One region of the Fictibacillus enclensis genome, then DNA from elsewhere that is predicted to be linked to it. Evidence: a T-box and tRNA genes for the amino acid it is inferred to sense, from the RefSeq annotation. Region 1 holds a T-box; the other holds one or more tRNA genes.

What was found. A T-box is a leader RNA that pairs with one kind of tRNA and senses whether it is charged. The one in region 1 lies ahead of QNH15_RS16985 (valine--tRNA ligase), so its partner is inferred to be a tRNA-Val.
Region 2: it encodes a tRNA-Val, which carries the amino acid that the T-box ahead of QNH15_RS16985 (valine--tRNA ligase) is inferred to sense. The anticodon was not compared.

The regions. Positions count from the first base shown of each region.
Region 1 covers NZ_CP126109.1:3,220,943-3,229,002, reverse strand. The annotation lists gene hemL (glutamate-1-semialdehyde 2,1-aminomutase) at 1-518, shown strand, start outside; gene QNH15_RS17005 (LysM peptidoglycan-binding domain-containing protein) at 936-2,243, shown strand; gene QNH15_RS17000 (hypothetical protein) at 2,258-3,178, shown strand; gene ysxE (spore coat protein YsxE) at 3,175-4,218, shown strand; gene QNH15_RS16990 (hypothetical protein) at 4,243-4,461, opposite strand; T-box leader at 4,644-4,884, shown strand; gene QNH15_RS16985 (valine--tRNA ligase) at 4,930-7,578, shown strand; gene QNH15_RS16980 (ATP-grasp domain-containing protein) at 7,598-8,060, opposite strand, start outside.
Region 2 covers NZ_CP126109.1:1,898,914-1,906,973, reverse strand. The annotation lists gene QNH15_RS10225 (DNA alkylation repair protein) at 1-638, opposite strand, end outside; gene QNH15_RS26315 (transposase) at 787-924, shown strand; partial or broken gene QNH15_RS10220 (transposase) at 872-1,251, shown strand; gene QNH15_RS10215 (STAS domain-containing protein) at 1,518-2,354, opposite strand; gene QNH15_RS10210 (hypothetical protein) at 3,070-3,243, shown strand; tRNA gene QNH15_RS10205 (tRNA-Val) at 3,616-3,691, opposite strand; gene QNH15_RS10200 (DUF6143 family protein) at 3,809-4,576, opposite strand; gene QNH15_RS10195 (phosphatidylglycerophosphatase A family protein) at 4,694-5,248, opposite strand; gene QNH15_RS10190 (alpha/beta hydrolase) at 5,378-6,100, shown strand; gene QNH15_RS10185 (2'-5' RNA ligase family protein) at 6,164-6,682, shown strand; gene QNH15_RS10180 (GNAT family N-acetyltransferase) at 6,691-7,122, shown strand; gene QNH15_RS10175 (YetF domain-containing protein) at 7,213-7,893, shown strand; gene QNH15_RS10170 (hypothetical protein) at 7,935-8,060, opposite strand, start outside.

The DNA of each region.
Region 1 (8,060 bases):
GCGTAACACCTGACCTTACCTGTCTGGGCAAGGTAATCGGTGGCGGCCTTCCTGTTGGTGCTTATGGCGGGAAGAAGGAAATCATGGAGCAAGTAGCGCCGAGTGGACCGATTTATCAGGCAGGAACACTTTCTGGAAATCCTCTCGCCATGGCGGCAGGATATGAAACGCTGTCCCAGCTGACTCCCGAATCCTACAAGGAATTTGTGAGAAAAGGAGACCGTCTGGCCGAGGGAATTGCAGCGGCAGCTGAAAAATACGGAATCCCGAACAGTCTGAACCGTGCCGGCTCCATGATTGGTTTCTTCTTCACAGACCAGGATGTTGTGAACTATGAAAGTGCCAAAACATCCAACCTGGATTATTTTGCATCTTATTTCAAGACGATGCTGCAAGAAGGCATCTCCCTTCCTCCATCCCAGTTCGAAGGATTGTTCCTTTCTACCGCACATAGTGATGAGGATATCGAAAAAACAATAGCCGCTTGCGAAAAAGCATTTTCCAAGTTGAAAAAATAATTGTATTGCAAAGATTCTGCACAGCATCTTCGTTGTTAAGTTAATTGTAGTGAAAGGATGCGAGACTCCGGCAGGATATGCGGGACAGGTGAGACCAGTGAGGTGCAAGCACCGGTAAAGGAGGCGTTCGCGCCGTGAGGGAGGCGCTTGCGCCGTGAGGCAGGCGTTTACGCCGGTAAAAGCGAGCATTCTGCAACGGAAATCAACTACTTCATAGAGCAACAAAGGGTTACAGCCCTTTCGTAAAAACTGCACCCGGTGTATCTGCCGGGTGTAGTTTTTTTCGTTTTGAAAACCTGGACGTAAGCGTGCAGGTTTTCCTCGGTAAACGTCTTTCTTGCTTTTCCAATCATATTTTCCCAAACCTGTTCATAATCCTGTAATGTATGATATTTGGCTGAAAGGAGGAGAAAGGCGTTGAATCCATCAAAACTGCGTTTCTCCATAGAGGAGTCGGTCTGGTTAAAGAAAGGACAGGAAGTTGCGGAAGTTTTATCGATGGCCATGGAGCCGGAAATTCAGGTTACAGAAGAAAATGGCCAGGTTTGTGTTAAAGGAGCCCTGAAGCTGCATGGTGAGTACCGTCCATGTGTACTGGATGAGGGCGGTTCGCTTAATTTGGAAACCGGTTCTCTAAGAGAGCAGGTATCCTACCGTTCATTGACCCAATTGAAAATGAATGATGAAGGAATTGCAGAACTTGATCATCGGTTCCCGGTAGACATTACGATTCCTTCGTCGCGTGTGCCACGGCTTGAAGAAGTTTTTGTACTGGTTGATGCCTTTGATTATGAGCTCCCGAATCCGACATGCCTGGAACTGACGGCATCTGTTTCCATATCAGGGATTCTCGACAGCAATGAAGGAGAGCGAGAGGAAGAGGAGTATTCCGAACAACCGGTTGAAGAAGCTTTTGAATCATTCACAAGCAATAACGAAGAAGATGCAGTTGAAGCCTTTGAAATTCCTGTTTTTGAGGCCAGGTATGAAAACGATCAGCCAGAAGCACAGGAGCAAGAGAAACGAAGGGATGGGGAAGAGGAAATCTTTGCGCCTTTCTCTTTTGAATCTAAAAAGCATTTTGAAATGCCAGTCCCGGATCAAGCCGAAGAGGATGATTTTTCAGAGCCAGCCATCTATTACAACCGGCAAGATGATGAATATTCACCGCTTGAAGAAGAGCCGGCCATGAACATGGAAGAAGAACAAGGTGAAGAGGAAGAAGAAGAAACTGCGTTTCCTGCGCTTAAATCGATATCCTACTATACGCCTTCCTATACACCGCCTGTACCGCCAGTGCCTGCGTTTCTACAGGAAGAAACCGATCCTGTGGAGGACAGCTTTGCTGAAACCGACTCTCATGATCATGAGCAGATGGAAGAACAACGGCCGGACACCTATTCTCCGTTCGCGTATGCACAAACCGAAGATGTGGTTACCGGGGAAACTGCAGAGCAAGTTTATGAAGAAGAGCCAGAAGAAGTGGAGCATACTACCCCTTCAAGAAAAGAAGAGAACGCCCTGTATCTGACAAAAATGCTTTCCGGCAATGAAGAAAAGTTTTCAAAAGTAAAAATGTACATTATCCAGCGGGGAGAATCATTGGACAGTATTTGCGAGCGGTATGATGTGTCCATCCATTCATTACTCAGGGTAAACAGAATCAACCAGGAAGAAGTCAATGAAGGCCAGATTATTTACATTCCCGTCTCGCATAGCCGTTAGGGGCGGTGGTACAGATGACCATACTATTTGAGATTAAGAAACATTATGAACTTCAAAAGGTAACCTGGAAAGAAAAAGATCATCTTGTGGATACCGATTGCGGGGTAAAACAAATCCGAGTGTGGAAGGATCGGGCGCTTCTTGACTGGCATGTCCGGTGGAGAGATGAAGTAGGCAAGAACAGTCTCGCTGTTGCTGACCGCATGATACGGACAGCAGAAGGCAAGCCGTGGGTGGTTATGGGAAACGAGTATTTGACGCTGCATGATTATGTCGAAGGAACACACGAACGGAGCGGCCATGAAAAAAGGTGGGGCTTATTGATCGGCAATATGCTGCAGGCAGGGCTTGAACTTCAGGGGGAGTTCAGCTCCGTCACCAAGGAAGATCATTATTCGTTTGATACATGCCTCGCTGCCATCCATAAGCTAAGTAAAGAATACAATGAACTGGTGAGTGTAAAAAACTCACTGCCTGAAGCAAATAAACGGCTTAATCTGGCAATGGAACTAAAAAAAGCTTCAAGCCATGTACCGCTGCCGCTGTTTGATTCGGACACCCACATGAACAACGGAGGACAGATTTTCAATATCCTGTTTTACCGGGGAAGTGATGACTATCCCGAGCACGGATACCGGCCGTTGCGCAGGCTGTTGACCGAGTGGCTGAAAGAGTGCGGTCCGTATTCGCTCAGAAAACTCTTAACCTGCATAAACGAACATTTTTCACTTGAGAGGGAACAGGGGTATTTGCTACTTGCAGAGATTTTAACGCCGTGGGAGCTTCAGGATTGCGTGGATCAGGTAAAAAATGAAGAGCTGGCCCACATCGTCAGTTATGTGGAATCTTTTGAACAAGATTGGGATTTTAACAGAATTCTTCTCCACTGTTTTACCGACTGGATGGACGATAAACGAAAGAGGGTAGCCCTGTGAGCCATTCAAGCGAAACGGTTAATTATGGCCCGATTCTGTTTCAATATGATCTCTATCCTGAAAAAATTGAGGAAGTAGGCAAAGTCAAAAAGGTGATTTCCAGAAGAGGGACCTTTGCGCTGAAAGAAACCTCATTAAATGAGGAAGAAGCGAGCTGGTTTACTCATGTGATCCACAGGTTGTCCGAAATCGGCTATCACCAGATTGTCCCGCTCTATCCTACAAAATACGGAGATTATACGGTTCAATATGGCAACAGAACCTATTACCTGATGCCCTGGTTTGCGGGAGGAGACCGGTTTGGATTAACAAGGGAAGAAGTGATCATTGAAGAGATCGGCAAGATCCATTTCTTGACGCTCAAGGAGCAGGACTTCTCTCCTGAAGTGGTGGATCATTCGTTTCAGTATTTGATGCAGCGCTGGGAGTCCCGGCAGCTTGAGATGGAACGGTTTGCGGAAGAGTCCGAACGCATGCCGTACATGTCTCCTTTTGAACTGACCTATTTGAGCCATTTCCATCATATGATGAGAATGGCTGAAGACGCTAAACGGCGACTGAAGGACTGGTATGACGCGTGTCATTCAGAAAAACGGTACCGGAGTGTGCTGTGCCACGGCAAACTCTCGCGTAATCATTTGTTATATTCCCATCACGGAGAGCCGCATCTTTTAAACTTTGAGAAAGCTGTATTGGATACGCCTGTAAGAGATTTGGCGGTCTTTTTTAGAAAAGCAGTACACCTGTCAAACTGGACGAAGGAAGAGGGGGGACGGCTGTTGTCGCTTTATCAAAGGCATATCCCGCTCCTGGATGAGGAAAAAAGCCTGCTCGTCAGCTATATCAGCTATCCTGAACCCCTTTTTCACTCCGTTGATTTATATCGGCATCAAAGGGAGCGGTACAGCCAAATTGAGTTTGTCCACAGACTTGAAAAGCGGATTTCGGCGATGCGGCATATCCGTGACTTCTGTGACCTGATCCTGACACCGCCGCCGCCACAGCCTCTGGATACCAATACAAACACCGATCACATATAGGTTTCTATATGTGATCTATTTGATTTACAGGACTTCGTAGGAAAAACAAAAATGCAGAATGACCAGGATAAGAATAATCATAAAATCAATGCCGGAGGGAAAAAGGATAGTACGGATAATTTGGAATACAATAAGCGGTATGGTAAATTGGCTGACCACGTCCCGTGCGGCCCGCAGCCAATCAGGTACCTGGAATTGAAATGGCGGTCTTCGGTTTCTTTTAAAATAGCGTCTGGGCATCATAATCCTTCCTTCGTTCATCTGGGTTAATAACCAGGTTATTCATGAGGGACCTCCAGTGTGAATAAAACCGTGCATGCACCATTTTGTTTTGGTTGAATAGAATAATTGTTACAACAAATGGGAAAGCTATTGACGTTTTCCCAATTCACTAGTTAAAATAGGATATGATCAATAAAATGATATGAATTGCGTTGAAAGGGAAGAGTACACCGACTGTCCTTAAAGAGAGGAAAATCAAAGCTGAGAGATTTTCTAAGGAAACAGCGCTGGAAGGTCGCCCTGGAGCAGCTTCTTTGAAAAAAGTTTGTTCTTTTTAGAAGAAGACGGCAAAAACCGTTATCCGTCAATGAGTGTGCAAAAAGCCATGCTTTTGCTTTTTGCAAACAAAGGTGGTACCGCGAACATGCTTCTTTCGTCCTTTGAGACGGAGGGGCTTTTTTTATTGGAAAGATAGAGGAGGAGACATTCATGTCGACTGAAAAACAAGAACTTTCTATGCCGACGAAATATGATCCGAAGGCAACCGAAGAAACCTGGTACAAGTACTGGGTGGACGGCAAATTTTTTGAAGCAACAGGCGATGAGGAGAAAACGCCATACTCCATCGTGATCCCGCCGCCAAACGTTACCGGCAAGCTGCACCTTGGGCATGCGTGGGACACTACCCTGCAGGATATCCTGAGCCGTGCCAAACGGATGCAGGGCTATGATGTATTATGGTTGCCGGGAATGGACCATGCGGGAATTGCGACTCAGGCGAAAGTCGAGGCAAAGCTTCGCGAACAGGGTACTTCCCGTTATGACTTGGGACGGGAAAAGTTTTTGGAGAAAGCGTGGGAGTGGAAGGGCGAGTACGCAGACTTTATCCGAAATCAATGGGCAAAGCTGGGTCTTGGCCTCGATTACTCCCGCGAGCGCTTTACACTTGACGAGGGATTGTCCGATGCTGTCCGTGAAGTATTTGTCACCCTTTACAAAAAAGGTTTAATTTATCGCGGGGAATATATCATTAACTGGGATCCAGAGACGAAAACAGCGCTCTCTGACATCGAAGTTATCTACAAGGATGTTCAAGGTGCGTTCTACCATATGAAATATCCTTTGTCGGATGGGTCCGGCCATATCGAAGTGGCAACCACACGCCCGGAAACCATGCTGGGAGATACAGCAATCGCCGTTCACCCGGAAGATGACCGTTACAAACACCTCATCGGCAAGAAAGCGATTTTGCCAATTGTAGGCCGCGAGATTGAGATTGTAGGCGACGATTATGTCGATATGGAATTTGGCTCAGGTGCGGTGAAAATTACACCGGCTCATGATCCGAATGACTTTGAGATAGGAAACCGCCACAACCTTGAACGTGTTCTCGTTATGGATGAATCCGGAAAAATGAACGACAATGCAGGCGTATATCAAGGAATGGACCGGTTCGAATGCCGAAAACAAATCGTGAAAGATCTTCAGGATGCAGGTGTATTGTTCAAGATTGAAGAGCATATGCATTCTGTCGGGCATTCCGAACGAAGCGGAGCCGTTGTTGAGCCTTACCTTTCCACTCAATGGTTTGTAAAAATGAAACCTTTGGCCGAGAAAGCGATCGAGCTTCAAAAAACAGAAGAAAAAGTGAACTTCGTGCCGGAGCGTTTTGAAAAAACTTACCTGCATTGGATTGAGAATATCCGCGACTGGTGTATCTCAAGACAGCTGTGGTGGGGGCACCGAATTCCGGCCTGGTATCATAAGGAAACAGGTGAAGTGTACGTTGGTCATGAGGAACCCCAAGACGCGGAGAACTGGGAGCAGGATACCGATGTTCTTGATACCTGGTTTTCTTCCGCACTTTGGCCATTCTCCACAATGGGCTGGCCGGATGAGGATGAAATTGATTTCAAACGGTACTATCCGACCAATGCGCTTGTAACGGGCTATGATATCATCTATTTCTGGGTTGCCCGCATGATTTTCCAGGGTATGGAGTTCACTGGCAAACGTCCGTTTAATGATGTTCTTATCCACGGCCTGATCCGTGACTCAGAAGGACGCAAAATGAGTAAGTCACTCGGAAACGGTGTCGATCCGATGGATGTTATTGAAAAGTATGGTGCAGATGCACTTCGCTTCTTCCTTTCTACCGGAAGCTCACCGGGGAACGATCTTCGTTTCTATTGGGAAAAGGTTGAATCCACTTGGAACTTTGCCAATAAAATCTGGAACGCTTCCCGTTTTGCCCTCATGAATATGAACGGTTTAAAAGAAGAAGAAATTGATTTGACTGGTGAACTTAACCTGGCGGACAAATGGATTTTAACACGTTTCAATGAAACGGCAGAAAATGTGGCAAGGCTGATTGATACGTACGAATTCGGTGAAGTTGGACGTCTTCTGTACAACTTTATCTGGGATGACTTGTGTGACTGGTACATCGAAATGGCGAAATTGCCGCTGTACGGCGAGGACGAGGCTGCTAAGCAGACGACCCGTTCAGTACTGGCGTATGTTCTGGATCGCACGCTGCGCCTCCTCCATCCGATTATGCCATTTATTACCGAGGAAATTTGGCAGCACCTTCCTCACAAAGGCGAGTCCATTACAGTTGCTGAATGGCCGAAGAAACGCGAAGATCTCCACTTCCCTGAAGCCGCTCAGGACATGAACCTGGTGACAGAGATGATCCGAACGGTACGCAACATTCGTTCTGAAATGAACGTCGCACCAAGCAAACCGATCGAACTTCAGATCAATGCGAAGAGTGAAGAGGTACTGCAAGCTTTAGAAGTCAACCGTGCGTACATTGAAAAGTTCTGTAACCCAAGTTCATTGAAGCTGGGAACTGGACTTTCAGCACCGGATAAATCCATGAGTGCGGTTCTTACCGGAGTAGAAATGTATCTTCCGCTTGAAGGACTGATCAATCTTGAAGAAGAGATTCAGCGCCTTGAAAAAGAAGTTGAAAAATACAACAAAGAAGTCGAGCGTGTTCAAAAGAAATTGGGCAACGAAGGCTTTATGAAAAAAGCGCCTGAGAAAGTGATTGAAGAAGAACGAGCGAAAGAAAAAGACTACAGCGAGAAACGCGAGAAAGTTCTTCAGCGTATTCAGGAATTAAAAGCGTAAGAAAAGAGCCTGAAGGTGGTTAGTCACTTTCAGGCTTTTTTAATTTCGCGGCGATATGCTCCATATAAAGTCTGGCGATATTAATGTCAGAGGTAGCGCTGAGTGTCCTGCTCCCGACCACATCTTCCATCTCATTAAAGATAAAAGCTCCTTTTTCATTCAGAAGAAAATCGATGCCGGCCATTCCAATATCAAAATGAGAAATGATCCGTTCAACGAGGGCGGTTTGTTCGTGCTGCAGATGATAAAGTTCTGCATGGCCACCGAGCGAATAATTTGCCCTGAAATCATTGGATGAACTTCGAAGTACGGCACCTGCAATTTTGTTTCCGACGACGAATACCCTGACGTCCTTCCCGGCATCTGGCGCCATTTTTTGGAGGATCCAATCCTGCTCGGGATGTGTACACAAGGCATTTTGAAGTTCTTTTTCCGTTTTCACAAGGTAAACCTGTTGGCCTCCTCTTCCAGATGCAAGCTTA
Region 2 (8,060 bases), 1.3 Mb from region 1:
GCGTTTAGGAAGCTGCTTTTCTTCTTATCCCGTTTTACTTCTACGATACCCACTTCCTTCGCGGTCTCGACCGCCTTTTCATGCAGCGGCAAAAATGAAACCCCCACCGTGTTTAAAAAATTATTCATTGCAGATTTTGTTCGTTCTGGCGAAGCATGAATAGAACCTTTCAAAATATCTAGCATATTTGAAATCTTACTTTCTGAAAACTCATGGTCTTTGCGATTCCCTAACAGCCAGCAGTAACAACTCCAGCCGGCAGACATTTTAAGTTCTTCGTCGCTTGCAATCCATTGATCAGCAACGTCTTGTGCAATTTCTGACTCTGATAAAGTTACTGCCACTACATAATCAGAAAGCATATAAAAATATGCTTCATCCAACCATCGGTTATAGTCAGCCTCAGTCATGCCATTTGGGTTTGCAATGATGCCTGCAAAATACATGGCATCGTAGTTACCTGTGGCATAAAGCTCTTCAGCTAAACGTTGATTTATTTTTATTATCTTTGCGAGTGGTTTCATAGCACCTGTAGCCACACCAAAAAGCGGCTCGTGCGCACCATTTGATAAGTAGATTTTTTTTGTTCGTTCCTTACCGAGCACTTCAAGTTCCTGCATAACTGTTTCAAAGTCCATTGTGCAATTCCTCCCTTACTATTTTTCTCGTTTCATTGTAACCGAATCGATTATTTTTTTATCAAGTCTTTTATTCCACACAATTTTAGCACTACCCTTTTGCCTTCACGAATCCGTCATACGCAATCCTCCAATCTGATTGCTCAAGGTGCCTCAGGATCACTTAGTACTTAAGATTGATCAGGTCATAAACTTTGATTTTATTTATGATGCCATTGAACATACCTATTCTCTGGACAATGGACGACCGAGAGAAATTGTTTGCCTATTCTTTTCACACTGCTAGTGACTCCAAAGGATTTATACTCGGCAGTTTAGTTACCGGAGCCAATGTACACGACAGTAGAATGCTTGAGCCACTAGTGAATCAATTAATTGAAAAGGTCGGAAAGCCTACCGCCTTAGCTGTAGATGCCGGCTATAAAACACCACCGATTGCCAAGTTCTTGATTGACCAGAATGTTCGTCCCGTTATGCCTTACACCCGTCCCAAAAACAAAAGAGGGCTTCTTTAAGAAATATGACTCAGAATATTTGCCCGGAAGGGGAAACTTTGCCTTATCGAACGACGAACCGCGGAGGCTATCGTCAGTTTGCTTCCGATCCTAGAGTAAAGACCCTAATTCATCAAGAGCTGCCAGTGTAATTTGGTGACGTCCATCAGTAGAATGTTTCGATAACATCTAAATTCTCCCCTCAAACCGTATCTGGTTTCATTCTACAATAAAAAAAACTTGTAGACATGAGACTTTGTCTACAAGCTGAACCGATCTTTTTAGTAAGATCGGTTTTTGCTCTTCAATGATGACTTTCTGCTAGTGAACAGAGCTTCAAAAAGAAGAAATTCATTGTTATGAGTACGTATTTTTTCTGCTTTATTTAATTTGTTTTAAAATAGGTGGTTAATGTTTGCTGAAGAGTACCTTTAGTTGATGCATACTGATCAAATGATATATCTAAATGAATCATTTTTCTAACTAGTTCGGCACGTAGACCAGTAATGACCGCCTCACATCCCATCAAGGAAACGCCGCTCAATACTTTTTGAAAATGATGAATGACCTCAATATCCATATCCGTAATGCCTGATAGGTCAATAATCAACGTTCGAATTTTCATCTTGGAAATCTCCGTTAAGACTTTTTCTTCAATCGTATCTATACGGTATACATCAATAACGCCAATTAAAGGAAGAACCGCAACAAAAGGACTGATTGGTATGATAGGAACGGACAAATGCTCAACCATTTTTCGCTGAGCGCTGATCAATTCATCTTTATAAGTAGAATAGCTTATAAAGAAACTATTGAGAAATTCATCGATGCCGTCATTGACCAGCTGCTCCATTTGAAAGATCGTTTCTCTATAGTCTGAAATGCTGCGTTCATTGGTGTTATTAAGATCAAATTCATACAAATAATGCCATATCGTTCTTCTAATGGCATGCACCCACTCCAACTTAAGAGTAAGGGTTAAAGCATGCTTCGCCCAGGCTACACCTTCTTGTTGAGCAAAGGATATAAGTTCGTTGTCTTTCTTTTCCACAACAAACATGATCATCTTCTCTGCGTTTTTCAAAAGATCGATATTTCCAGATTGTAAAATATCATTTATTTTACCCGCGACATTACCAGCCTCAGATAAAAGTTTGGTTTGAAACTCTTCCCTGTGGTATTTAATAAAATCCGTAATCTGTTTTTGCTGAAGCTTTTCCATTTGGTTTTACTCCTCCCAGCAGTTTAGAAATAGTCTCTTCTCAATATAAAAACTTTCTTGATTCCCGAAATCCTCTATTACATTCTTTATGAAGGCCACTTATTGCTATTTAACATTTTTACCACAGAAGTTATATATCCTATAAAGGATAATCAAACTTCATTATACGGTATAATCATATTTTAATTGTAGCAAATGAATAGCAAACAACTTCTTTAAATGCTCAAGTAAATATTGGTAAATAACAAAATAAACCGTATATCAAACATTCCAAAATCTTCAAATCATAATGTTAGAGATAACTTGAACCTTACTTATCACTCCTGACAACGCAATCACAAATAGCGACAGTACCATATGTAATGACTAAACGACTTCCTTTTTCAGTCCCATACGCCAATGGCGGAGAACAACTTTTTTCATTTTTTCGTATTGCATATCGTATAAAAATTTGAAGGATTATTTTTGGTATTTCCTGGTTCGAGTAATTAAGATACATAAGGTTCCTGTCCCCTAACGATAAACTGGTTGCAGTTAGGAAGTTGCTGTACATTCTTCTGGCTTGCAACAAATAGCGGAGGGTCATGGTAATACATAGTGGAAATGCCTCTATTCTACCTATTTAAATGCCCAATCTGTAAAAACATGCAGACAAAACGCCCATAAGAAGATATCATTAAAGTTAAGAATCATCGGCATTAGGAGGTATGAATAGATGTCATCTGAAAAAAAACTAAACTTTCAAGAGGCGGTTAAGCAAAGACTGGCTGAAAAAAAACAGCAGCAGGCAAACGGGAAATTTTCTACGAATCCTGTAAAATCTACAAAGCAAATGAAGAGCCAGCAGACGAAGAAGGCAAACAACCAACACCGTCGCACCGGCGTTTAATAATCATTTAAAACCCTTTCTAAAGGGTTTTTTTCTTTGTCTCTTTTCGTATAGATTGTTGCTATTTTGACCATCCCATTAGCTCAATTAGCAATATAAGTTAATCCATACTCTATTTAGACTTATCGTATTATTTTTTTAAATTTGCGACAATATTATTAAATTGATTAATGTAGTCAAAGAGTTTATTTACCCAGTCTTCCTCTATTTGTCTGTTCTTAAAAAATAATAAACTCATCGATAAGGGGAAAAACTTCTGCTTATGAAGTGATCGCTCCTCCCTTCAAATGAAGGAAGGAGCGCATCAAAAAACAAAAAAGCCCGTAATCCTTGATATACAAGGCGTTACAGACTGTTAATATGTATAAGTAATGGTGACCCGAGAGGGGCTCGAACCCACGACCTCTACCCTGTCAAGGTAGCGCTCTCCCAGCTGAGCTATCGGATCAATAATTATGTATCGGACAAATAGAATTATATCTCATAACAAGCTATCTTGACAACCCTTTTTATCAAAAATATTTAAAAAGAAATAGACCCTGAAAACAGGGCCCTTTTGATTCCATTATTTTTCTTCCCATTCAAAGGAAACTACGGATTTTAAGTTACAGTCGTTGCAGTGAGCGGTCAGATAGACCATGACGTTCGTACCCTGACCGATCACCCACAGGCCATCGAGATCAACCGTAATGGAAGTATTTGCTGGAATTACGCGTGTGGCGGCAATTGTCCCATTGACTGGGGAATTGGGAAGAATTCCGTACTGGATTTGCCCTTTTGGCCGTTCAGGCGGATTTTTTGAAAGATCTGCCGGTGTTACATTTGAGGACATTTTCCCGTTAAACGGAAGCGTTGGCTTGAAATAGATTTTAGCAACCATGGGATTGCAGGTCATGTTCGAGATGGTGATCCGCTGCAAGGAAACATCCACGTTAGAGCTTGCCGGATTGACAAGCGATGCCCATACATTCTCACCTGGCGGGCATGGACAGACCGAAAGCGTATCGGTAGACCCGAGAAAGTTGTTGGCCTTCGTTTCTTCTGCAGGACTGACCTCCGTTTTTTTCTCCTCTTTTGGATACTTGCCAAAACCCATATTTGGCATCTTGGGCTGTACCGGGATATTTACATTCATATTAGGACTTACCGGATAGTTCATGTTGGGACTGACCGGATAGTTCATATTCGGGCTAATGTTGGGATTCGGATAGTTCATGTTCGGATTCATATTCGGATTCATGTTTGGATTCATATTTGGATTCATGTTTGGATTGCTTCCCTGACCATAACCATATCCTGCCCCCTGGCCATACGGGTACATTCTATTTAGCATATGCATTTTCCCTTCTTTAAAGTTTACACATTATTACCATATGTAGATAAGCTATACTTGGTCAGTCTATTTGGAAAAATGGGTAAAAGAAAAAGCTGTCCCATAAGGACAGCTTAGTTAGCCTATTTTTTCTTCTTGGTCGTTCATGGCGATTTCTTCCTTGGACAATCGTTCTTCCTGGTCTCTGAGGCGATGAGCAAGACGGCTGGAAGCATTGGCGGCAATGCTTGCCACCAGATCGTCAAGAAATGTATGAACACCTTCGTTTGTTTTCGTATCCAGCTTGCGAATGATTCCCAGTTTGTACTTGTCGAGATGACCGAATGTCGTTACCGCAATACTTCCATAGCCGAAAACCGCACCAAGCGCAATCGTTTCGTCCACGCCAAAAAGACCTTCATCCATTTCAACAATGGCCTGCAGTGGTTCCGACAGCATTTTTTTCTCTGCCAGTTTATCCAGTTCGATTCCAACGAGCAGGGCGTGCTGCATTTCCCGTTTTGTCAGTACTTTATCTACACTTTCAATGCATTCAGTCATCGTTAATTGAGGAGAGAACGGAGACTGCATTTCAAATACAATTTCAGCTATATCGGGTATTGTGACACCGCGCTCAGCCAGCAATGTCCTCGCCGCTGCCTCTACATCCCGGCTGTGTACTCTCTTTGTCATTATGTTCACCTCATGTGCTTTCCTTGGATTTTTGCACAATAATCATAAATGTTGATTACATTATACCACTGTATGATAAAATAAAACGAATACTATGAAAGCGCTCTTTTCAAGATAGGAGAATTAGATATGCCCTTTAAAGGTACCATCGATGAACAAACCCTACATAGCAAGGAGCTGAACGAACAGGTTCCTTTACTGGTCTATTACCCGCCAGCATTTACCACTTTAAAAAAATACCCGGTGCTGATCGCGCAAGATGGTCCCGATTATTTTCAATTGGGAAGACTTGCCTCAACAGCGGACGAATTGATTCAATCTCAGGACATTGAGCCCATGATCATTATTGGAATTGCCCATCATCGTGGAGATGACAGATATCAAAAATACCACCCCAACGGCTTAAAACATTCCTCCTATCTGAGGTTTATGTCAAATGAACTGCCAACCTACATTAACCTTGAATTCAATACGTATCTCCTGGGTTCCGGTATGTGCTTGATTGGAGATTCACTGGGTGGGTATGTTTCGCTTGTTTGCGGATTAACTTTTCCTCGTACATTTGGCCAGTTGATTTTGCAGTCGCCTTATATTGATGCAAATGTGCTGGACATTCTGTATTCCTTTTCGGGATATGAATTACTAAAGTTTTACCACGCTGTGGGAACGAAAGAAAACGAATATGCATCGCCTAGCGGTGTAAAAGATTTTCTGACTCCCAACCGGCAATTGGCCAGCGAACTGAAAACCAAGAATTTCGAGTATCGATATGAAGAATTTGATGGAAATCACCTTTGGTCGGATTGGCAGAAGAACTTGATTCCTGCATTAAAGTTTATTTACGGGAAATAATCAATTTGTGAAGTTATAAGAATTTTTGATATACTAATCCAAAAGATAAGGGAGGAAAATTAAATGAACTATGGTATTGCCATTTTCCCATCTACAGACCTGAAAGATAAAATAAATTCATACCGCAAACGTTATGATCCTCATTATTCCATTATCGATCCTCACATTACCCTGAAGGATCCGTTTGTCGCGAGTGATTCTGAAATTGATGAAATTGTAAGTTATATTGAAAATGTGGCCAAGACTGTTCCTCCTATCAAGATTCATATTTCTCGGGTAAGTTCATTTCATCCGGTTAACAATGTTATCTATTTAAAAGTAAACAATACCGAAGAGCTTATCTCTCTGCATGAAAAGCTTTACGAGGGGCCGCTTCAGCATGAGCATCCTTATAATTTCGTCCCCCATCTGACGCTGGCTCAAAAGCTTTCTGATGTAGAGCATGCCGATGTTCTTGAACGTCTTAAAATGGTGGAAGCAGAATATGAAGAAACCGTAAATGAATTTCACCTTCTCAAACGGGATGAAGAATCAGACCGCTGGAACGTATACAAAACATTCACACTGGGGAAGGAAGCATAAACTTGAAAATCAAAGTCATTACTTCGAAAGATGAAGCATACAAGGATGCTTTATTTGTTCGAAAAGAGGTATTCGTTAACGAACAAAACGTATCAGAAGAACTCGAAGTGGATCATCTTGAGGATACGGCTACTCACTTTGTACTCTATGATGCCGAAGATCAACCGATTGGTGCTGGACGAATGCGTCCCATTGCAGATGGTGGAAAAGTGGAAAGGGTTTGCATTCTCTCCAGCCGGCGCAAGCAAGGTCTTGGTGATTTACTGATGAAGAGCATGGAACAGGAAGCCTCCCGGCTGAACTATCCCGCGTTAACATTATATGCGCAGGTACAGGCAGAGGATTTTTATAAAAAGCTGGGATACACCACAACATCAAAACAACCCTTTATCGACGCTAACATTCTCCATGTGGCGATGAAAAAAGCATTGAACAGATGACCATTGGTTCAATGCTTTTTTCTGTTTAATTATGAGTAATTTACAGTCCAATAGTGAACACTATCGGTAATTTCGCATCTTTTGGGGGATATCATGAACCTTGGTACAATTACAATTGAAATGGTCGTAGGCTTTTTCGCACTATTTTTCCTGACGAAAATTCTTGGAAAAACGCAATTGTCCCAATTGACACCCTTTGATTTTATTTCTGCACTCATTCTTGGAGAACTTGTTGGTAACGCCATGTATGATCCCGATGTCCATATCTGGATGATATTGTTCGCAATCAGTGTTTGGGGAATTCTCATGTACTCATTGGAAATCCTCACTCAAAAATCCATGAAATTTCGAAAGATTTTGGAGGGTTCCCCTTCGATTGTCATTCGAAATGGGACAATGGACCGGAAACAAATGAAAAAAAACAAAATTGATATCAACCAGTTGCAAAACCTGATCCGGCAAAAGGGATATTTCAGTATAAGAGAAATCGATTATGCCATTCTTGAGACGAACGGTTCGATCTCTGTTCTTCCCAAAAGCGATAATCAGCCAGTCACACGCCAGGACATAAAGCTGTCACAAGAAGAAACCACCCTCCCAGTGACTTTAATCATGGATGGAACCATTCTAACTGATAACCTCCCTACAGCTGGTGTTAACGAAGAATGGCTGTTAAAACAGCTTAAACAGCAAAACATTCACTCAGCTAAAGAAGTATTTTATGCAGAATGGAAAAAAGACGAGGGTCTGTTTGTGATGAAGGAAAATTAAAAAAGAACACGACATGTGTTCTTTTTAGGTTTTGGATATGATCAGAAATTGATAGCGATATGATTTAAGGCCTTTACCTTGTATTGCTGTTTGTTGAAAAATACAAAAGCTTCAATGGTCAGATTTCCGATTGCTTCTTTTTTAAACGGAATAAGATAATCTTGAAT